DNA from 3 places in the Hoeflea sp. 108 genome. Region 1 is predicted to be linked to each of the others. Evidence: riboswitches for the same ligand, from Rfam matches in the RefSeq annotation. Region 1 holds a riboswitch; each other region holds the start of a gene.
The links. A riboswitch is a leader RNA that binds a small molecule or an ion and turns the genes downstream of it on or off. The one in region 1 is predicted to bind cobalamin.
Positions count from the first base shown of each region.

Region 2: it holds a riboswitch for cobalamin, as region 1 does, so the genes downstream of both, B015_RS0112405 (aromatic ring-hydroxylating dioxygenase subunit alpha) here and B015_RS0114660 (DUF1636 family protein) in region 1, are expected to answer to the same signal.
Region 3: it holds a riboswitch for cobalamin, as region 1 does, so the genes downstream of both, B015_RS0117830 (ABC transporter ATP-binding protein) here and B015_RS0114660 (DUF1636 family protein) in region 1, are expected to answer to the same signal.

Region 1 is NZ_KB890024.1:2,950,750-2,958,346, forward strand. It holds gene B015_RS0114650 (winged helix-turn-helix domain-containing protein) at 1-682, shown strand, start outside; gene B015_RS33585 (NADAR family protein) at 703-1,032, opposite strand; cobalamin riboswitch at 1,362-1,568, shown strand; gene B015_RS0114660 (DUF1636 family protein) at 1,636-2,040, shown strand; gene cobW (cobalamin biosynthesis protein CobW) at 2,037-3,074, shown strand; gene B015_RS0114670 (cobaltochelatase subunit CobN) at 3,089-6,700, shown strand; gene cobG (precorrin-3B synthase) at 6,745-7,597, shown strand, end outside.
Region 2 is NZ_KB890024.1:2,521,612-2,529,208, reverse strand. It holds gene B015_RS0112435 (ROK family protein) at 1-78, shown strand, start outside; gene B015_RS0112430 (GntR family transcriptional regulator) at 75-815, shown strand; gene B015_RS0112425 (sugar isomerase domain-containing protein) at 836-1,630, shown strand; gene ssb (single-stranded DNA-binding protein) at 1,871-2,446, shown strand; gene B015_RS0112415 (hypothetical protein) at 2,706-2,981, opposite strand; gene B015_RS0112410 (hybrid-cluster NAD(P)-dependent oxidoreductase) at 2,978-4,069, opposite strand; gene B015_RS0112405 (aromatic ring-hydroxylating dioxygenase subunit alpha) at 4,075-5,337, opposite strand; cobalamin riboswitch at 5,445-5,655, opposite strand; gene cobF (precorrin-6A synthase (deacetylating)) at 5,730-6,488, opposite strand; gene B015_RS0112395 (hypothetical protein) at 6,485-6,733, opposite strand; gene B015_RS0112390 (ribonucleotide-diphosphate reductase subunit beta) at 6,724-7,597, opposite strand, start outside.
Region 3 is NZ_KB890024.1:3,574,845-3,582,441, forward strand. It holds gene B015_RS0117810 (membrane-bound PQQ-dependent dehydrogenase, glucose/quinate/shikimate family) at 1-2,447, shown strand, start outside; gene B015_RS0117815 (EamA family transporter) at 2,496-3,401, opposite strand; gene B015_RS0117820 (LysR substrate-binding domain-containing protein) at 3,498-4,355, shown strand; gene B015_RS0117825 (MFS transporter) at 4,490-5,656, shown strand; cobalamin riboswitch at 5,689-5,896, shown strand; gene B015_RS0117830 (ABC transporter ATP-binding protein) at 6,004-6,819, shown strand; gene B015_RS0117835 (ABC transporter substrate-binding protein) at 6,838-7,597, shown strand, end outside.

The DNA of each region.
Region 1 (7,597 bases):
GGCCGGCCGCATCACCACCCATTCGCGCCGCGGCTTCGAGCGCCTCTACGACCTGCCCGAACGCGTCCTGCCCGCAGACATCTACAGCCGCCCTGCCCCGCAGGCATCGGATGCGCATCGCGAGCTGCTGCGGATTTCCGCCCGCGCCCATGGAGTCGCCACGGCCATCTGCCTGCGCGACTATTTCCGCCTGTCCCCTGCCGACATGAAGGGCCGTCTCGAGGAACTGGTCGAGGCGGGCGAACTGATTCCCGTGCGCGTCGAAGGCTGGGACCGGCAGGCCTATCTGCATGCAGATGCCCGAATCCCGCGAAAGGTGCAGGCACGTGCATTGCTCGCGCCTTTCGATCCGCTGGTGTTCGAACGCACGCGCGCCGAACAGCTGTTCGATTTCCGCTATCGCATCGAGATCTACACGCCGGCCGAAAAGCGCCAGTACGGCTACTACGTGCTGCCCTTCCTGCTCGGCGAACGCATCGTCGCCCGCATCGACCTCAAGGCCGACCGCCCGGCCGGCATTCTCCGTGTCCATGCGGCCTATGGCGAGCCTTGCGCTCCGCCCGAAACCGCAGCCGAACTCCACGAAGAGCTGAAGCAGATGCGTGGCTGGCTCGGCCTCGAACGCATCGAGGTGACGCCTGCCGGCGACCTCGGACCGGCATTGGCGGCGATGGCCATGTGACGTCTGGACGTGCCGGCAACTCAGCCGCGCAGTCCGTCGCGCACCTCCATGAGTGCAAACCCCAGGAGATTTTCTCCGCGCCACCGGAGCGGATCGCCTGCACGCTCCTCGTCGGCGGCAAGACCAATGCCCCATACGGCATCGACAGGGCTTGCCTCGACCAGAATGGCGTCTCCGGTCGAGAGCAGGAAGTCGCGCAATGCCGGGTTCTGTCCGAACTTGTGCTTGTTGCCTGCCGCTACGATGCGACCTTTCTCACGGTCCCAGAGAGTGGCGTCGAACCCCCGCACCTCTCTGCCGAACTGCTTGACCTGTTTTGGACTTCCAGCACCTCCTGGACGCGATTTCATGATCTCCAAACAGGCGCGCCTTTTCAGCCATCATCCAATGTTCGGCAGTTGGATAGCCGACGCCATCGACGAGAAACGAGGCTGCCCACCATTGACTGAGGCAAGACGAGGTAATTGTCCCGTCCTTTGACGGCTGGTGTCCCCAGAAAAACAGGAACTGCATATTCGCCTGAGCGAGATATGCCTCTTCAACCTGAGCGCGATTTCGATACATGCACGTATTTGAAAATGCAGCCCGCGCTTGTCAATCGCTGCACCCATAGGCCTGCAAGAGAACACCTGCGACGGCAGCTGTCGCTCTGCCGCGTTGACTCCACCCCTCGCCACCGCCTAAATCGCCTCCAGACGGTCCTTCACCCGCAAAGGCGAAGGCTAAGAGGGAATGCGGTGCGGCGCTCTGGCGTCAAATCCGCGGCTGTCCCCGCAACTGTAAGCGACGAGCCAAGGCCGGTAACCACTGGGATGTTTTCCCGGGAAGGCGGTGCGAAGGCGACGACTCGCGAGCCAGGAGACCTGCCGTCTGCAACATTGATCCGATCGCCTGGCGGGTGTCCCAGGCAAGGAGCCTGGAATTTGAAACTCGACGACAATTCCTCGGTCGAAATTGGAGACGCATCCGGCGGTGACGCCGACACGCGCGTTTCCGAGGTGACGATTCTCGTCTGCTCCTCCTGTCGCGATGAAACCGGCTCGGACGCCCATCCGCGCGCCGGCGCCAAACTTGCCGAACACGCCCGCCTCGCTGCCGAGGGCGCCATCGCCGTCCGTACCGTCGAGTGCCTAGGCAACTGCAAGCGCCGCCTCAGCGCGGCGCTGATCCGCGACGGTTCATGGAGCTATGTCTTCGGCGATCTCGCAACAACGTCGGGCGAAGACCTCGTCACCGGCGCAAGGCTCTTCGCCACCTCGACCGACGGCCTGATCCCATGGCGCGGCCGTCCCGACAGCCTCAAGCGCGGCCTCGTCGCGCGCATCCCACCACTTGCTCTCATCAAGGAAGACACATGACCGCCTCCGTCGAACGCGTTCCCTGCACCGTCGTCACCGGCTTTCTCGGCGCCGGCAAGACCACGCTTTTGCGCAACATCCTTGAGAACTCCAAGGGCAAGCGTCTCGCCATCATCGTCAACGAGTTCGGCGATGTCGGCATCGACGGCGAGATTCTGAAAGGCTGCGGCGTCGACGCCTGCCCCGAAGAAAACATCGTCGAACTGGCCAATGGCTGCATCTGCTGCACCGTCGCCGACGATTTTGTCCCAGCCCTCGACCAGATTCTGTCGCGCACGCCGAAGGTCGACCACATCCTGATCGAGACCTCGGGCCTCGCTCTGCCGAAGCCCCTGGTCCAGGCCTTCCAGTGGCCATCGGTGAAGAGCCGCGTCACCGTCGATGGCGTCATCGCCGTTGTCGACGGCCCGGCTCTCGCCGAAGGCAAGGTCGCCTCCGACATGGAGGCCCTCGCCGCCCAGCGCGTTGCCGATGATTCGCTCGACCATGACGACCCGGTCGAGGAAGTGTTCGAGGACCAGGTCGCCTGCGCCGACCTCATCATCCTGTCCAAGAGCGACCTGCTCGACGAAGCCGGCCACGCTCGCGCCAGCGCCATCGTCGGCGAGCATCTCGCCCGCGCCGTCAAGATCGTGCCGTCGGCGCATGGCAAGGTCGACCCGTCGGTGCTGCTCGGCCTCGGCCTCGCCGTCGAGGACGACATCGAGAACCGCAAGACCCATCACGACGGCGCCTTCGACCACGAGCACGACGATTTCGACACCTTCGTCATCGAGATCCCCTCGATCGCCAACCCCGACGAACTGGCCAAGCGCGTCGCCACCGCCGCCGAAGAAGAGAACGTGCTGCGCGTGAAGGGCTTCGTCGATGTCGGCGGCAAGCCGATGCGCCTGCTCGTCCAGGCCGTCGGCCCACGCGTCAACCACTACTATGACCGCGCCTGGAGCGCTGAGGACGACCGCCGCTCGCGCCTGGTCGTGATCGGCCTCAAGGGCCTCGACCGCCTGGCCATCGAGCGCATCCTGGTCGGCTGAACCGGACAGCCTGGATGCACATCCTCACCACCACATCCGCCTCGCTCGACGATTTGATCGAGCCAGTGGACCTCAGGCAGAAGCCTGCGGATGTGGTGGCGTTGTCCTTCACCGACAGCGACCTGGCCGGCCTGGCAAACGCCTGGAAGGCGGATGCTGAAAACCTGCCGTCGATGCGGCTCGCCAGCCTGCGTGACCTCCGCCATCCGATGTCGGTGGACCTCTGGATCGACAGCGTGGCTGGCCACGCCAGGGTCATCCTCGTCCGCATCCTCGGCGGCCACGACTGGTGGCGCTACGGCTGCGACCAGCTCGCGGCTCTTGCCCGCGCAAAAGGCATCGCGCTGGCGCTGCTGCCCGGCGAAAGCCACGACGAGGATCTCAGGCTGATCGAAGCGTCGACGCTGCCGCGGACCGAACTCGACGCCCTGCTCGGTTATTTCCGCGAGGGCGGACCTGAGAACATGAAGGCGCTGGTCGCAAGGCTGGCCGGGCTGGCGGGCACGGAAACCAAAGCCGATGCGCCGGTTTCTGTACCCAAGGCCGGGTTTTATGATCCGGCGAAAGGCATCCTCAGTGACATCGAGGGCTTTTCGGCTGGCAATGAAAGCGATCCTTCGCCCATCCCTCTCATCCCCATCCTCTTCTACCGCTCGATGCTGCTCGCCGCCGACGTCGCACCGATCGACGCACTGGTCGAAGCATTGAGAGCAGAGGGCCTGCGTCCCGCACCGATCTTCGTCTCCAGCCTCAAGGACAAGGCTTCCCTCGCCTTCGTCGAGCAGGCCTTGGTCGAACTCCACCCCGCCGCAATCATTACCGCGACCGCCTTCGCCGCCGGCGCCGAGCCGGGCGCGGAAACGCTGTTCGACCGGGCCGGCGTGCCGGTGTTCCAGGTCATCGTCGCCACCACCCGTCGCGAAGCCTGGGAAGGCAGCCCGCGTGGCCTGGCGCCTGCAGATCTCGCCATGCATGTGGTGATGCCCGAACTCGACGGCCGCATCCTCGCCGGCGCCATCTCCTTCAAGGCCGAAAGCGAGGTCGACCCGTCCCTCGGCTTCCGCGCCTTCGCCAACCGGCCTGAACCCGACCGCGTCGACCAGGTCGCCCGCCGCATCGCATCACACCTCAGGCTGCGTGAGACGCGGCCCGAAAAGCGCAAGCTCGCAATCCTCATCCCCGACTACCCCAGCGCCCCCGGCCGCACCGGCTATGCCGTCGGCCTCGACGTGCCATCAAGCGTGCTCGCCATGCTGCACGACCTCAAGGACGCGGGGTATGCGGTTGAATCGATTCCCGAATCGCCACGTGCTCTGCTCGATCTGATCGAGGCCGGCGGGCACGGCTTGGCGCTCGAAGACTATCTCGCGCTTGCCGAGGATCTGCCTGCGGAGGCAAGAAACGCAGTCGACGCTGCCTGGGGCAAGGCAGAGGCTGATACGATCGACAGGACAGGACAACGCTCGACATTGCCCTCCTCTGTCCTGCCGGACATCTCCCCCACGAGGGGGGAGATCAGCAGTCAGCAGCGTACAGCCCAATCGCCGGCGCCGGCAGAAGGTCACGTCCGTCCAGCAGAACTCGCAGAACGATCGGCGACGCCGAAGCTGCCAATCTCCCCCCGTGTTGGGGAGATGTCCGGCAGGACAGAGGGGGGCAACGTGGAGCGCACCGCATCTGCTTCCACTCGCACGCGCCACTTCCCCTTCCGCGCCGCCACCTTCGGCAACATCACGGTCGCCCTCGCTCCCGATCGCGGCCGATCGGCCGATCGCCGCGCCGACTATCACGACCCTACGTTGCCCCCGCGCCACGCGCTGCTCGCCTTCGGCCTCTGGCTGCAGAAGTCGCTCGCAATCCACGCCATCATCCATGTCGGCGCCCACGGCACGCTCGAATGGCTGCCGGGCAAGGCGGTGGCGCTGAGCCGGGATTGTTTCCCCGAGATCGTCACCGGCTCGCTGCCGGTGGTCTATCCCTTCATCGTCTCCAACCCCGGCGAAGCGGCCCAGGCCAAACGCCGCATTGCCGCGGTCACGCTCGGTCACCTGCCGCCGCCACTCGCGTCGGCTGGCCTGGACGAGCATCAGCAAAAACTGGAACGCCTGGTCGATGAGTACGCGCAGGCCGACGGTCTCGACCGCCGCCGCCGCGACCGGCTGGCAAAACTCATCGTCGAGACGGCATCGCAGACCGGCCTTGCCGCCGAAGCGGGCGTTGCCAATACGGACGCGCCCGATGAAGCGCTGCGCCGTATCGACGCCTGGCTGTGCGACCTCAAGGATTTCGCCATCAAGGACGGCCTGCATGTCTATGGCCGTGCTGAAGCCGATGAACCCGACGCAGCTCGCCGCGCCAGTGCTGAAGCCGAGCGACAAAACCTGATCGCCGCCCTCGACGGCCGCCACGTCAAGGCCGGCCCCTCGGGCGCCCCGGCGCGCGGCCGCACCGACGTCCTGCCCACCGGGCGCAACCTGTTCACTTCAGATCCGCGCACCATGCCGACGCCGACGGCCTTTGACCTCGGCAAGTCAGCCAGCGACGAGATCATGCGCAGCTACCTGCAGAGCCATGGCGAGTGGCCGCGCGCGCTGGTCATCGACCTCTGGGGCAGCGCCTCGCTGCGCACCGGCGGTGAGGAAATCGCGCAAGGGCTGGCGCTGATGGGCTGCCGGCCGCAATGGGACGCCGCCACCGGCCGCGTTACCGGCATCGAGGTGCTGCCACCGGCGACGCTCGGCCGCCCGCGTGTCGACGTCACCTGGCGCATCTCGGGTCTGTTCCGCGACATGTTCCCGACCCAGATCGCTCTCATCGACGCCGCCGCCCGCGCCGTCGCCACCCGCGACGAGGACGACCACGACAACCCGCTCGCTGCCAGCACCCGCGCCGCGGGCAAGGTCGAGCCGCGCATCTTCGGCTCCTCCCCCGGCACCTATGGCGCCGGCCTCGAGGACCTTCTGTCATCGGGCGATTGGCAGGCGCGCGAAGAGCTCGGCCGCGCCTATCTCGATGCTGCCTCCCACGCCTATGGCGGCAACGAAGGCGAAGGCTTTTCCGCGCCCGGCGCCTTTGCCGGCCGCATCGCCGGGGCAGACCTGTTGGTACATACCGGCGACGACCCCGGCCGCGACATCCTCGAAGGCTCGGCCGACGTCGCCTTCATCGGCGGATTTGCAGCAGCGGTCGCAGCATTGGGCAAGAACGCCGACGTCATCGTGCTCGACACCTCCGATCCACAAAAGCCGAGGCCGCGTTCGGTCACCGAGGCCGTCGGCCGCGTCGTCAGGGCGCGCGCCACCAACGCCCGCTTCATCGCCGGCCAGATGCGCCATGGCCCGCGCGGCGCCTCCGAATTCGCCGAGACGGTCGACCGGCTGATCGGCTTTGCCGAAACGACAAACGCCATTCCGGGCGCGCTGATCGAGGCCGTTCACGACGCCTATGTCGGCAATGAGGCGGTGCGCGACTTCATGCTGCGCGAGAACCCGGCGGCAGCGAAGTTCATTGCCGAGCGTTTCGCCGCTGCCCGCCGGCGCGGCCTGTGGCACCCACTGCGCAACTCCATCGACGACGACCTCGCCAGCCTCATCGCCGAGGCCGAGGCGCGCGGGGTCGCGGCATGACCAGTTTCTCCCGCCGTGGCGCCTGTCCAGCACTTTCAGCACCGATGCCGACAGGCGACGGCCTCCTGGTGCGGATCAACCCGCTCGCTGGAGAAATCGCCCCCAACATATTGATCGGACTCGCCGAATCCGCTGCACGCCATGGCAACGGCATTGTCGAGGTCACGGCGCGCGGCAGCATCCAGATCAGGGGGCTGACGGCGGAGAGTGCGTGTCTGCTGGCTGAAGAAGTCGACACGCTCGGCATCGCGGTGCGCACCGGCGTGCCCGTCGACACCAGCCCGCTCGCCGGCATGGATCCGGCGGAGATTGCCGATCCCGTGCCACTAGCGGCCGCGATCCGCACTGCGATCGAGCAGGCGGGGCTGGCGCCGCGACTCGGGCCGAAGGTATCGGTCGTGGTCGATGGGCACGGCGAGATCGGGCTTGGCGCGATCATGGGCGATGTCAGGCTGGTCGCGGTGGGTGCCGGGCGTTGGCGCCTGTCGGTGGCGGGCGATGAGAAGGCTGCTACGTTCGTCGGAGAATTCGATGCAGACGATGCATTTACAGCCACGCTCGATATTCTCCACGCGATCGCAGTACTCGGACGCGAAGGACGCGCCCGTGACCTCGACCCGAGCGTCATCCGTGCTTCCATCGCAGGATTTGAGACCTCTCATTCCTTCGCGCCCCCCTCTGTCCTGTCGGACATATCCCCCTCGAGGGCGGAGATCAGCCGTCACCGGCACCCCACCCCATCACGGGCGTTGCAGGAAGGTCGGGTAGCGGAACTCTCAGAACCTGCGAAAGCACCAAAGCTGCCAATCTCCCCCCTTGAGGGGGATATGTCCGGCAGGACAGAGGGGGGCGCGAAGAAACTCGCCGTCGCCAGGACTACCACGCTCAAAACTGATT
Region 2 (7,597 bases), 430 kb from region 1:
GATTTCGGCAGGGACGCGAGCCTTGTCGGTGCGGCATTCGCCGGGGCGCGGGGGCAACAGTGGGACGAAATCCGATGAGTGGAAATTTCGCGAAACCCAACCGCAGCCGGCCGGAACCGCTGTGGCATCAGGCCGAACAAGCGATGCGGACGCTGATTTCGTCGGGCGAATGGGCGACGGGCGCGCAGATCCCCAATGAGGAGCGGCTGTGCGACCTGCTTGGTGTCAGTCGCATCACCGTGCGTCACGCGCTGCGCAACCTTGAGGATTCCGGTCTGCTCAGCCGCGAGCACGGGCGTGGCACCTTCGTGCGCAGCCCGACCGTCATTGCCGGCGTGCGCGGGCTGACCAGTTTCACCGAAGAGATGGCCAATCTCGGCCTCAACCTGGGCACAAGGCTGCTCGACGCTCGGATCATTCCTGCTGATGCCCAGGTGGCTGGCGCGCTGGAGATCGAGGAGGGCACGCCTGTGCTGCGGCTGCGCCGCCTCCGGCTCGGCAACGATCAGCCCATCGGCATCCAGACGGCGCATCTGCCGGCGGCGCGCGTTCCGGGCCTGCTCGACACTGCGGCTGGCGTCTCATCGCTCTATGAGACGCTGAAGGCGAGCTATGGCATCGTGCCCCAGGAGGCGCGCGAGATCTATCGCATCGGCGAGGTCAAGCCCGAGGATGCCGAGTTGATCCAGCTTGCCGCCGGCAGTCCCGCCTTCATGGTCGAGCGCATCGCCTTCGACCGCTCCGGCCCGTTCGAGTTCACGGTCTCAACCATGCGCGGCGACCGCTACGAAATCCGTTCCGTTCTCCATCTCTGACCATCTGAAAGGTTTTTCCCATGACGACTTCCTACATCAGCCGGCTGGCCAAGCTCATAGACGGGGCAGCGAGCGCCAACGAGGCGGCATTCGAAACCGTCTCGGCAAGGCTCGCCGAGACGCTTGCCAATAAGGGGCTGGTGCATCTCTACGGCTCAGGCCATTCGGTGCTGCCATGCCAGGAGGCGTTTCCGCGCTATGGCTCCTATGTCGGCTTCAATCCGCTGACCGACCCGCGCGTCATGTGGCACAACGTGCTGGGCTCGGGCGGCGTGCGTGAGCTTCTGTGGCTGGAGCGCACCGAGAAATACGCCGAAAAATTCCTCGACCACCAGCCGCTCAACCCCGGCGACTCCATCATCATCTACGGCCATAGCGGCCGCAACGCTTCCGGCATCGACACGGCGCTCTACGCCAAGAAACGCGGACTGTTTGTCGTCGCCATCACCAGCAAGAACAATCTGGACAAGCCGGCAAGCCATTCCTCAGGCAAGCGCCTGGCCGATGCCGCCGACGTCGTCATCGACACGACCTCGCCGATCGAGGACGCGATCGTGCCGGTGAAGGGCTGGAGCCGCCCGGTGGCCGGCTCGTCGACGGTGCTTGCCATGATCATGACGCATGAGCTGATCGCGCGTACTGCGCAAAAGCTCGCCGACCGCGGCATCGAACTGCCGACCTTCGCCTCGCCGACAATCGAGGGTGTAACGCTGCACGACACCGACGTGATCTACGGCATCTATCGCGAGAAGATGATCGAGGCGCAGCGCAAGCATCTTGATTTCTTCAAGGACCGCATGCAGGGCGAGGCATAAGCCCTGCTCCTGACGTCAGAATGCTGGCGGGTCGTCCGAAAGGGCGGCCCGCTTGCATTTGGTGCGACTGGCTCTTGCCATTTACCGCCATTAGCGATAGAACAAAATAAGAACAAAAATGACTTGTGGACGGTATGTGGTTTTCCGTCGGCAGGGGGCGCGGGCGGAGCGTGCTTTGGGCTAGTGTGCGCCCTCACATTTTCTTGGAATTTTGGTTTCGGATAAGCGCGGAGCGGTGTCATGGCAGGTAGTGTCAACAAGGTCATTCTGGTCGGTAATCTGGGTGCCGACCCTGAAATCCGCCGTCTCAATTCAGGCGAGCCGGTCGTCAACCTGAGGATCGCGACCTCGGAAAGCTGGCGCGACAAGAATTCGGGCGAGCGCAAGGAAAAGACCGAGTGGCACCAGGTCGTCATCTTCAATGACAATCTCGCCAAGGTCGCCGAGCAGTACCTGAAGAAGGGCATGAAGGTTTACATCGAAGGCCAGCTCCAGACCCGTAAATGGGAAAAGGACGGTGTCGAGCGCTACACCACCGAAATCGTGCTGCAGAAGTTCCGTGGTGAGTTGCAGATGCTCGACGCACGCGGCCAGGGTGGTGACGCCGGCTACGGCGGTGGCCAGGTCGGCTATGGTGGCGGCCAGGGCGGTGGTTACGGTGGCGGCGGCGGTGGCCGTTCCGACTTCGGTCAGTCGAGCCCGACCGACAGCTATGGCGGCGGCAATCGTGGTGGCTTTGGCGGTGGCGGCGGCGGCAATCGCGGTGGCCAGGGCGGCGGCGGTTCGCGTGACCTCGACGACGAGATTCCGTTCTGATCCGGAATACTCCACTTAACATCAATATTCTTTGAGATAAGGCGTTGTTTCTCAACGCCTTTTTCTTTGCGTGTTTCGCGAAGCGAGTTCCGCCCTCTTTCAGTCGGGGCGGTACATCTTAACTGTGTGCAAACGCTGCGTGAACGCGGGCTACTTTTGTCAGATCGCGGTGGATACGGAACTTCGGCCTGCCGCGGATATGCCTTCGCTCGGCTAGGCCAAAACAAAACCTTCGCCAGCCGAAACAGTGGCGGAAGCTTCAAGGATTGAACATCGGTCGGCAGTGGCTACGACCTGCGACTGCGGCGAGAAGCGTACGAAGTACCTGGACATCGGAGTTGGGAAGCGCTCGCCGATCCATCACGGCAAGCTGCCGTCGCGCTGCCGCCTCGATGCTGATGCCGTGGGGCACCGACAACAGCCAGTCCACGAACACCTCCTCCGGCGGCGGCAGCGGCGATATGGCGGCCATCAACTGGCCGTCTATCTTCTTGCGTGGCGCGGTGACTTTTGCCCGTTCGTCGCTCGCGCTCATGCTTCCAATTCCAGTGCTGACAGCGGTCTGGAACAGCAGGCGAGGATGTAACCCTCGGCGATCTCGTCGTCTAGGATGCCGCCATTGTGGCTCATGGCGACTTCGCCGGAGATCTTCCTGACGCGGCACGTGCCGCACAGACCGAACTCACAAGCAGCAGAAATGCGAACGCCGTTGGCACGTGCAGCTTGCAGCACCGTCTGGTCGGCGGCGCAGCGGCCGTCCACATTAGAACCGACGAAGCTGATGGCAAACGCGGTGCTGCCTTCTGCGTCTTCATTTCCCGGGGCGGTGGTGATCGGCGACACTTCGGCGACAGGCGTGCCGAAGCTTTCCTGGTGATAGTGCGCCATGTCGAAGCCCGCCGCTTGCAACATGTCGCGCACTGCACGCATGAACGGGTCGGGTCCGCAGCAGAAGATCTCGCGATCGCGGAAGTCTGGCGCGAGCAGCGGTAGCCTGACGGCATCGATCCGCCCCATATGGCCGAACCAGCTCTCGCGGCTCGACCGCTCTTCGATCATGAATCCGAGCGACAGGCCCGGCATGCGGCTGCCCAGGAGTTCGAGTTCCTTGCGGAAGATGATCTCGTCGGGCGAGCGGGCGCAGTTGACGAAGGCAACGTCGGTCCATGGGGCGCAGTCGTTGAGCCAGCGCAGCATCGACATCATCGGCGTGATGCCGGAGCCGGCCGAGATGAACAGGTATTTTGCCGCCGGATGGTTGTGGTGAGAGAAGTTCCCGACCGGACCAAACGCCTTGAGGCGCGAGCCCGGGACGAGGTTGTCGAACATCCAGCGCGTGCCTGTACTGCCTGCCTGCGCCTTGACGGTGACGGCGATGGAGAACGGTCGCGATGGCGACGACGACAGCGTGTAGGTCCGCAAGAGCGGACCGTCCGGTGTCGGCAGTTCCAGCGTCACGAACTGGCCCGGCTTGTAGCGAAACCAGGTCTGTGCATCCGAACGGAAGGCGAAAGTCTTCACATCAGGTGCTTCATCCACCACACCGATCACCTCCAGCACCTGGAGGCGATCATTCCACGGGGTCATCTCGTCGAGGTGGCGATAGAGGGCGGGGTCGCTCATGGCATTCATGACCTACTCCCTCTGGCGACGCTGCGCAGGGCGGGCTTTTGCCCGTCGGCGAGCCGTGGTTCGATGAAGCGCGCATACCAGTCGACGAACTGGATCACGCCGCCTTCGTGATGTTCGGAATATGGCCCGGGCTCATAGGCCGGCGACCTGATGCCGAAGGCGTTCTCCTCGACGATGCGGCGGTCCTCGTCGTTGGTCTCGGTCCAGACATGGGTCAACTCCTTCAAGTCGTAATCGACACCTTCGACCGCGTCCTTATGCACCAGCCATTTGGTGGTGACTGCCGTTTCCGTTGTGCTGATCGGCAATACGCGGAAGGTGACGGCATGATCGCCTAGAACATGGTTCCAGGTCGTCGGATAGTGGTAGAGCAACAGCGTGCCGATGCGGTCGGCCGCGACCTGGTCGGACAGGTTCTTGCGCACGGCACGCCTGCCCGTAGTCGTGTAGCTGACGGCCTTGCCGAGAAGCGGGGCGCGGGTGGCGCGGTATTGTCCTTCGTCGTCTATTCGAAAGCGCGAGGGCAGCCCTGCCGCCTCGCAGTGCGACCAATGCGCAAGCATGTCGGGATCGCTTTCGGCGCCGTTAACCCCGGTGACGGTTGGAGCTTCGGGGAAGGTCTTGCACAGCTCAGGATGGTTGGCCGCGCAGTGATAGCACTCCCTGTTGTTCTCCCAGACCAGCTTCCAGTTGCCCTTCTCGACGATGGTGGCTTCGAAAGCGACCTTGGCATCGACCAGATTGTGGGGAGCGAAGTACGGCTCCATCAGTGACCGGAACGGGCGGAAGTCGGCCGGCTCCTTGGCCAGGCAGATGAAGATGTAGCCACCGACGCTTTCGCAGGCGACGGGCTTCAACCCGAAGTCCTCCTTGTTGAAGTTCTCTGCCATCTGGCGGGCGAAGACCAGCTTGCCGTCGAGGTCGTAGGTCCATTGGTGGTAAGGGCAGACCAGTCGCGCCGACGTTCCTTTTTCCGTGGTGCAGACGCGGCTGCCGCGATGGCGGCAGGAGTTGTGGAAGGCGCGGATTTGACCATCGCGTCCGCGTACGATGACGACTGGATAGTCGCCTATCTGGACGGTGAAGAAGCTTCCGGCTTTGGCGACCTCGCAGTCGTGGCCGACGAACAGCCAGTCTCGATACCAGATCAGTTCGAGGTCGAGCTTGTAGAACTCCGGGTCGATGTAGAAGGGTTGCTGCAGGCTGAAGCCATCGCGCCGTTCGCGGATGAGTTTCAGCATTTCATTGCGCGTGTCCATGTCCGTCCTCGCTAGCGGTACAAGGACTGAACTGGTGGTATGGAGGGGAAGATCGCGCGGGTTCAAATGCCCGGACGCTCTGCCTCTTGACCGCCCACCGCGATCAGTCGGTTGAAAGAATTCGAGGCTGGTTTCCGGGCTCCGAAGCTGTCCTTTGTTGAGGACTGTCCCGACACCTTCCCAGGCATTTGCCCAGTGGTTCTCCCGTCGAGACGTCAAGCTTCGCTACCGTTGCGGGGGCAGCGCCGGGATCTAACCGGCTTCCCAATTATCCCGCAGACCACTTCGCCGGCGGGCACCTTGAACATCTTGATCAGATCACGGAAGCATCGCTGACAAAGCCGCGAAAGCGACATCGGCGGAATGCAAAGACGACAGCGGCCATGTTGCCGTCAGGTGCTTGCTGGCTTCACAAGCACTGCGTCCATGATCCATCCGTTGGCGCGACGCGCTTCGTTGCGGACACGCTCGATGTCGTCGATCACCTCTTTGAGCTTGCCCGAGATGAGAACCTCTTCCGGCATGCCGACATAGGCGCCCCAATAGACATCGAGATCGCCGTCGGCTTGCCGCAACGTCTTCTCGGCATTGAGCATGATGACCACGCTGTCGGCATTGTTGGGAAAACCTTCGCCCATGCTACGCCCGGTCGAGATCAGGATCGAGCGCCCGATGTCGCACAAGGCGACTTTGTGCTGGGCCGCCAGCGCCTGAATGCTGCTGATGCCGGGAAGGACCTCATAGTCGAGTTCGAAATCACCGCGGTCCTTGAGGCGATCGAGGATGCGCATGGTGCTGTCGTAGAGGGTCGGATCGCCCCAGACCAGGAATGCCCCGGTCTGCGACGCGTCCAGTTCCTCCATGACCAGCTTGCCGTATGTCGCCTCGACCTCTTCATGCCAGTCGGACACCAGCTGCTCGTAGTCGTCGCCGGCGCGCCGTTCGGGTGTCTTGAACTCTACGGTTCGGAAGGGGCGGTCCCGCACGTGACGCTCAAGGATCTCACGCCGGACACGGGCAAGCTCCTGCTTGCCGATGCCCTTGTTCGGGATGAAAAACACATCGACCTTGTTCATGGCGTTCACCGCCTGAACGGTGACGAAGTCGGGATTGCCCGCACCGATGCCGATGATCAGCACCTTCCTTCTCATTGGAGCCTCCCGGAAATGTGGGAGACCGCCAGTTCCCGACCGAGTTCGATAAACAGCTCTTTCAAGCGGTTGGGGCCGGGATGCGGGCCGCGATAGCCGTCAAGACGACGGATCTCCATGTTGACCGCAGCTGTCAGGTCGCTGCCGTCAGGCTGCGCCATCAACCAGGCTATCAGGACCTCCTCGGGTTGCGGAAGCGGTTTTGCGGTCCGTGCCGTTTGCCGGCGTCCGAGCGTCAGTCCCATGCCAGCGCTCCGCCGTTCTGGTATTCGATGACGCGGGTCTCGAAGAAGTTCTTTTCCTTCTTGAGATCCATGGCCTCCGACATCCACGGGAACGGATTGTCGGTTTCAGCGAAGACCGGCGCGAGACCGAGCTGGGCGCAGCGGCGGTTGGCGATGAAGTGCATGTACTGCTCGCAGAGCGCAGCATTGAGCCCAAGGAAGCCGCGAGGCATCGTGTCTCGCCCATAGGCTGCCTCGAGGTCTGCCGCATCCTTGACCATGCTGCGGACTTCCTCCTGGAAGGCGCGGGTCCACAGATGCGGGTTCTCCAGCTTGATCTGGTTGATCACGTCGATGCCGAAGTTGAGGTGGATGCTCTCGTCGCGCAGTATGTACTGGTACTGTTCGGCGATGCCGACCATCTTGTTGCGGCGGCCGAGCGACAGGATCTGGGCGAAGCCCGTGTAGAACCACATGCCCTCGAAGATGACGTAGAAGGCGACGAGATCGCGTAGGAATGCCTGGTCGGATTCCGGCGTGCCGGTCCTGAACTCGGGATCGTCAAGCGACTGCGTGTGTTTCAGGGCCCATGCGGCCTTGTCGGTGATCGACGTTACCTCGCGGTACATGTTGAACAGCTCGCCCTCATCCAGGGAGAGGCTTTCGACGATGTACTGGAAGGTGTGGGTGTGGATCGCTTCCTCGAAGGCCTGGCGCAGCAGGTACTGGCGGCATTCGGGGTTGGTGAGGTGGCGGTAGATCGCCAGGACGATGTTGTTGGCGACCAGTGACTCCGATGCGGCGAAGAAGCCCAGATTGCGCTTGATCATGCGCCGCTCGTCCTCGGTCAATCCGTCCTTGGACTTCCACAAGGCGATATCGGCC
Region 3 (7,597 bases), 620 kb from region 1:
AAAGCGGGAGCGGCGGCAGCTGGCTTCTGGTTCTATTCGGCCTGCTCATGGTCATCATCGGGGCACCGCTCGTTTATGGCGGTGTCCAGCTGATCGGCCTGGGTGGATCGTGGTATTACGCGCTCGCCGGCCTCGGCGTCATCGCTTCAGGCATCCTCTACATCATGCGCCGCAAGGCAGGCCTCTGGCTCTACGGCTTCGTCTTCCTGGCGACCGTCGCCTGGGCGCTGTGGGAATCCGGTCTCGAATTCTGGCCGCTGATCCCGCGCCTGGTGGCACCCGCCGTCATCGCCATCCCGGCGCTGTTGCTCGCCCCCCTCTTCCCGACTGGCGTCGGCACCCCCCGCCCCGGTAAGGCTGGTCCTTTCGCGCTCGCAGCCCTTTTGGTCGCGGCACTTGCGGCAACTGCCTTCTATGGCTTTACCCCGCATGGCGTGACCCGCAATGCACTGGCTTCAGCCGAGCCCAAGCCGACCGTGCCCCCGGCCGCCGCAAGCGCCACCGACTGGCGCCACTACGGCCGCACCCCGGCGGGCACGCGCTATGCGCCGATCGACCAGATCAACCGCGACAACGTCGACAAGCTCGAGGTCGCCTGGACCTTCCGCTCGGGCGACACCCCTCAGGGCAGCGCGCAGGACCAGAGCACGCCGCTGTTCGTCGACGACACGCTCTACACCTGTTCGCCCAACAACATCGTCCATGCGCTGAACCCGGATACGGGCGACGTGAAGTGGAAGTTCGATCCCAAGGCGAAGTCGCCGCTGTGGCAGCGCTGCCGCGGCGTGAGCTACTACGAGCCGGGTCCGGCAACGGCTGAAGCCGGAAACTCCGCGCCGGCCAATGCAGCTGCCCCCGCCGATCCGCTGGCGCCGGCAAGCCCGGTCGCGCAGACAACGCCGGTCGCCCAGGCCAAGGCCTGTGCCGCCCGCATCGTCATGACCACCATCGACGCCCGCCTGATCCAGCTCGACGCCAAGACCGGCGAGCTGTGCCAGGATTTCGGCACCGGCGGCATCGTCGATCTCAAGCAGGGCATGGGCGAGATCAAGGACGGCTTCTACTTCCAGACCTCAGCGCCCACCGTCATGCGCGACCTGATCATGGTCGGCGGCTGGGTGTGGGACAATGTCGAGACAGGCGAACCCTCGGGCGCAGTGCGCGCCTTCTCGGCCCGCACCGGCGAGCTGGTCTGGGCCTGGGATCTCGGCAACCCCGCAATCACCAAGCTGCCGCCGGAAGGCGAAAGCTACACGCGCGGCACGCCCAACGTCTGGTCGACGCCGGCCTATGACGAAGCCCTTGGTCTCGTCTACCTGCCGACCGGCAACGCGACGCCCGACTTCTTTGGCGCGCATCGCTCCAAGGCAGCCGAGGACTACACCGCCTCGGTCGTGGCGCTGGATATCGCCACGGGCCGCGAGCGCTGGAAGTTCCAGACCGTGCATCACGACATCTGGGACTACGACGTTCCTGCCCAGCCGGCACTCTACGACGTGCCCGATGGCAAGGGCGGCACCGTTCCGGCGCTGATCCAGATCACCAAGCGCGGGCAGATCTTCATGCTCGACCGCCGCGACGGCAAGCCGATCGCCGAAGTCGAGGAGCGCCCTGTCCCGCAGACCGGCGGCGTGCCGGAGGACTTCCTGTCGCCGACGCAGCCTTATTCGGTAGGCATGCCCGAGATCGGCACCGCGCCCTTCACCGAGGCGAGGATGTGGGGTGCGACGCCCTACGACCAGCTCTACTGCCGCATCGAGTTCAAGAAGATGCGTTACGAGGGTGAGTTCACGCCTCCCGGCCTGACACGCTCGATCATCTTCCCCGGCTATTACGGCGGCATGAACTGGGGCAGTGCGGCGATCGACGAGGCGCGTGGCCTGTTGATCGTCAACGACATCCGCATGCCGCAGTTCGCCCAGCTGATGCCGCGCGAGGAGACCGACAACTATGGCGGCTCGGCAGCCCATGACGGCCTGTCGCAGCAGAAGGGCACGCCCTATGGCGCCATGAAGAACGGCTTCATGTCGCCGCTCGGCGTTCCCTGCCACCAGCCGCCTTACGGCACCTTCACCGGCATCGACCTGAAAACCCGCCAGATCGCCTGGCAGGTTCCGGCCGGCACGCTTGAAGATACCGGTCCGCTCGGCTTGAAGATGGGCCTGCAGATCCCGATCGGCATGCCGACGCTTGGCGGCCCCATCGCCACTTCGGGCGGCGTCGTCTTCTACGCCGGCACGCAGGACTACTATCTGCGCGCGCTCGACGTGGAGACCGGCAAGGAACTGTGGAAGGGCCGCATGCCTGTTGGCGCGCAGTCGACCCCGATGACCTTCGTCTCGCACGAGAGCGGAGCGCAATATGTGGTGATTTCCGCTGGCGGAGCGCGCCAGTCGCCCGACCGCGGCGACTACATCGTCGCCTACCGGCTGCCCAAGCAGAACTGATTGCTCAGGGCATAGATATTGAAAGGGGCGCCTCAGGGCGCCCCTTTTTCATTTCTGGCTGGCGAAGGCCGTGCCGCCCCGGCGCACCGGCAACCGCCAGCCGAGCCGCACGCCGAGCGTGGCGACCGCGATCAGGACCATGCCCAGTCCCTGGGCGATGCCGATGGGATGGTCGTAGATCGCCCAGTCGATGATGATGGCGACGACCGGATAGACGAAGGTGAGCACGCCGATGACTGGCGTCGAAAGCCTGGGATAGGACGAAAACATCATCACATAGGCGATGCCGGTATGAAGCACGCCGATGCCGACAAGCCAGCCCCATGAGGCGGGCGCGATGTCACCGGCAAAATTGGCGAAGGGCGCGAGCATGACCACGCCGACCACCGTCTGGCACAGCACCGTGATCTCGGGCCGCTGCTCGCCCAGGCCCTTGGCCAGGATCGTGACGACCGCGTAGAGGAAGGCGCCGCCGAGCGCCATGGCGATGCCGATCATCCAGGTCGTCGTGACCGGATTGTCCGAGACGACGAGGCCGCTGGCCAGCACGACACCGAAGAAGGCAGCCGCCATCCAGGCGATCTGGTCGGCGGTGATGCGCTCCTTGAGGAACAACACGCCGATCAGCACCACGAAGAACGGCTGGATGTGGTAGACGATGGTCATCACCGCAATCGAGGTCTTGGCGAAGCCGGCGAAGAAGGCCGTCCAGCTGAACACCATGCAGACGCCGCACAGCGCGGCGCGCGCCAGGCGACTCCAGGACAGCGAATTGTCAGGCAGATAGCCGCGCAAAAAACACCAGGCGCCGAGAAACAGCGAGCCGAACAGGCAGCGCCAGAAGACCGTCGTGACCGGGTCGACGCCCGCCTCGGTGACGAAGGCGCCGACAGTGCCTGAAATCGCCATGGCGACAGTGAGGTTGAGGGCGGGAAAGCGGGAGATGTTGGTCATGCTGATCTTCCTTGGCGACACCCAAACAAGCCCTGATTGACGATTTCATTCAAACGAATAGATTTGGCGAACCCTATTCGAAATGCTGATACCGCCATGGCAATGCCGCTCGACCTCGACCTGCTCAGGACCTTCGTCGCCGTTGCCGACAGCGGCAGCTTTTCCAATGCCGCCGCGCGCGTCGGCCGCAGCCAGTCAGCGGTCAGCATGCAGATGCAGCGGCTGGAGCAGAGCGTCGGCAAGCAACTGCTCGTCCGCGGGCCGCGCGCGGTGACCACCAATGCGATCGGCGAGGAGATGCTGGCCTATGCCCGCCGCCTGCTGAAACTGTCGGACGAAGCCTGGGCCAGCGTCACCCGGCCCGAGGAAGCCGGCAGCGTGCGGCTCGGCGTGCCTGATGATTATGCCGCCTTCCTGCTGCCGCCGGTGCTGTCCCGCTTTGCCGCAGCCCACCCGCTGGTCAATGTCGAACTTGTCTGCGAGCAGTCGACCTCGCTGATCAAGACCTTCGCCGACGGCAAGCTCGACCTTGCCATCATCACCCGCAGCCCCGAACAGGCCATCGAGGTGCTGCAGCGCGAGCGCCTGGTCTGGGTCGCCTCGCCCAACCATGTCGCCTGGGAGATTGATCCCCTGCCCGTCGCCCTGTTCGAGCCGGGCAGCTTGGCGCGACGCATCGTGCTGCAGGTGCTGGGTGCCGCCGACCGCTCGTTCCGCAGCACCTATTCCAGCGCCAGCCTGCTTGGGCTGATCGCCGTCGTGCAGGCGGGACTGGCAGTCGCCGGCCTCGCCCAGCGCAGCGTGCCGCCCAGCCTGCGCATCATCGGCGAAGCCGAAGGCCTGCCGCCCCTGCCGGAGATGGAGATCGGCATCCTGCGCAACCCGCAGGCCGGCAATTCGGCCGTCGAGCGGCTCTACGAATTCCTTCGCCGCGACCTGACGCAACAGTCCTGACCTAAGCCGGATTGCTGCCGCCGAATGGCTGCCATGCACGGCACGCATTGCTGCAATGCACCAACATCGCTTGCACCGTGGCCGGCATGAGGAAAAAGTAGACCTAAATCGTTTCAGCTCCCCCGAGTCCGTCCATGCCCTTGCCGATCCTCGCTCTGGCCGTTGCATCCTTTTGCATCGGCACCACCGAATTCGTGATCATGGGGCTGTTGCCCGAGGTCGCAGCCGACCTCGGCGTATCGATCCCGGCCGCCGGCCTTCTGGTCACCGGCTACGCGCTCGGCGTCGTCATCGGCGCCCCGATCATCGCCATCGGCACGGCGAAACTGCCGCGCAAGCCGGTGCTGATCGGCCTTGCCATGCTGTTCGTGCTCGGCAACCTGCTCTGCGCCGTAGCTCCCACCTACTGGACGCTGATGGCGGCGCGCGTCATCACCGCGCTTGGCCACGGTGCCTTCTTCGGCATCGGCTCGGTCGTGGCGGCAAGCCTTGTGCCTGCCAACAAGCGCGCCAGCGCCATCGCCCTGATGTTCGCCGGCCTGACGCTCGCCAACATTTTGGGCGTGCCCGGCGGCACCGCGCTCGGCGAGGCCTTCGGCTGGCGCATGACCTTCTACGCCGTCGTCGTCATCGGCCTGATCTCGGTCGCGGCCATCGCCTTCCTGGTGCCGGCCGGTGTCGCCCCTCCCGGCAAGGGCGGCGTGGCGGGCGAGGTCAAGGTGCTGGGCAAGCTGCAGGTCTGGCTCGCCATGATCATCTCGGCCTTGGCATCGGGCAGCCTGTTTGCCGTCTTCACCTACATCAAGCCGATCCTGACCGACGTCACCGGTCTGTCAGTTGAATCAGTCACCTGGATCCTGCTTTTGTTCGGCGGCGGCATGACTATCGGCAACATCATCGGCGGCAAGCTGGCCGACTGGAAGCTGATGCCGACGGCCATCGGCGCACTGGTGGTGATGGCGGCGATCCACGTCGCCTTTGCCGAACTCAGCACTTCGGCGCCGGCGGCGATCCTGCTCGTCTTCATGTGGGGCGTCATCACCTTCGTCATCGTGCCGCCGATGCAGATGCGCGTCGTCGAAACCGCATCCGAAGCGCCGAACCTCGCCGCCACCCTCAACCAGGGCGCCTTCAATGCCGGCAATGCCGCCGGCGCCTGGGTCGGCGGTGCGGCAATTTCGATGGGCGTAAGCTATGCCGACCTGCCGCTCGTCGGCGCCGCCATCGCGCTCTCCGCCTTCGGCGTCGCCGTATTTTCCTTCGCCATCGAGCGCCGTGACGCAATTCAGCAGGCGGCATGACGCTTTAGCGATTGTCAGCATCCCGTCGCTGCTGTAGCGACGACAATGATGGTTCCTGCCGTCTCCGGGCGGCAGGTTAAATGGGAACACGGTGAGACGTCCTCGACGCGAAACCGTGGCTGCCCCCGCAACTGTGAGCGGATAGCAATTCGGAAAACTGCCACTGGTCGTCAGGCCGGGAAGGCTCCGAGGCGCGATCACCCGCAAGCCAGGAGACCTGCCATCATCCGATTAACTCAACCGGCCGGGGTGTGCCGCGGAGATGATGATGGTTGCGACTGCCCTTTTCGGTACCGGCGCGCTGACCGGATCGTTCTGCCTGCTCCGCCTGATCGCGGAGACAGGGCATGCTCGATCGCGTCCACGCCGCTAGCCGCCTTGTCGGCTCGACCCCGGCACTTCTCGAACTCGACGGCGTAAGCTGGGGGCCGCGCGCTTCCAGGCCCATCCTCGAACCGGTGACGCTGTCGGTCGCGCCTGGCGAGTTGCTGGCCATCGTCGGCCCCAATGGCGCCGGCAAGTCGAGCCTGCTGCGCTGCCTCTACCGCTACCACAGGCCGGTTACGGGCACTGTCCGGCTCGACGGCGCCGACATCTGGAAAATGAGGCCGCGCGATTGCGCCCGCCGCATCGCAACCGTGCTGCAGGAAAGCGCCTCCGACTTCGGCCTGACGGTCGCCGAGATCGTCGAGCTGGGCCTGACACCGCATGCGGCCGGCTTCGGCACCAGCGGTGACGACTACGAAAAAGTCGAGGCCGCTCTTGCCCTGCTCAGCCTGACCGCCCTTGCTGCGCGCGATTTCAACTCGCTGTCCGGCGGCGAAAAGCAGCGCGTCATGATTGCCCGTGCGCTGGTGCAGCGGCCCGATCTTCTGATCCTCGACGAGCCGACCAACCATTTGGACATCCGCCACCAGCTCGAGGTGCTGGAACTGCTCGGCAATCTCGGCTGCACCGTCATCGTCTCGCTGCACGATCTGGCGCTCGCATCCGCCCATGCCGACCGCGTGCTGGTGATGGATGGCGGCCGCGCGATCGCCTGCGGCAAACCTGCCGAGATCCTGACGCCCGAGCGCATCCGCCGGAGCTTTGCCGTCGGCGCCACCCTCGACGACCATCCCGTCACCGGCCGCCCGCGCTTTTCCTTCCATCTCGAACGCTGACAAACCAAAGGAGCCCCAATGCGCCTGCCCCTCATCGCCGCCGCCCTGCTCGCCACCTGCGCCTCCTCAATGGCCAGCGGCTTCCCCGTCACCGTCAAGAGCTGCAACCGCGACGTGACCTTCGAAGCCGCGCCCAAGCGCGCCGTCTCGCACGACGTCAACCTGACCGAAATGATGCTGGCGCTCGGCCTCGCCGACCGCATGGTCGGCTATTCCGGCATATCGGGCTGGAAGACGCTGGACGAAAACCTGCGCAAGGGTGTGGGCGAACTGCCCGAGCTCGCGCCGAAATACGTCACCAAGGAAGTGCTGCTCGGCGTCGACACCGATCTGTTCTTCGCCGGCTGGAACTACGGCATGAAGGTCGGCGGCGACGTGACCCCCGAGACGCTCGCGCCCTTCAACATCGCGGTCTACGAGCTGACCGAGAGCTGCATCCACATCATGAAGAAGGACAAGTCATCGCTTCAGGACATGTATGCCGACCTGCTCAATCTCGGCGCGATCTTCGGCGTGCGCGAGAAGGCCGATGCGCTGGTATCCGGCTACGAGAAGGAGCTCGCCGACTTCCAGGCGACGCTGCCCAAGCTCGACAAGCCGGTGAACGTGTTCCTCTACGATTCCGGCGAGCAGAAGCCCTTTACCGCCGGTCGTTACGCCATGCCGACGGCAATCATCGAGGCTGCCGGCGGCAGGAACATCGCCGACGACGTCGAGTCGAGCTGGGCCGAGATCGGCTGGGAGCCTGTCATCGAGCGCAACCCCGACATGGTGGTGA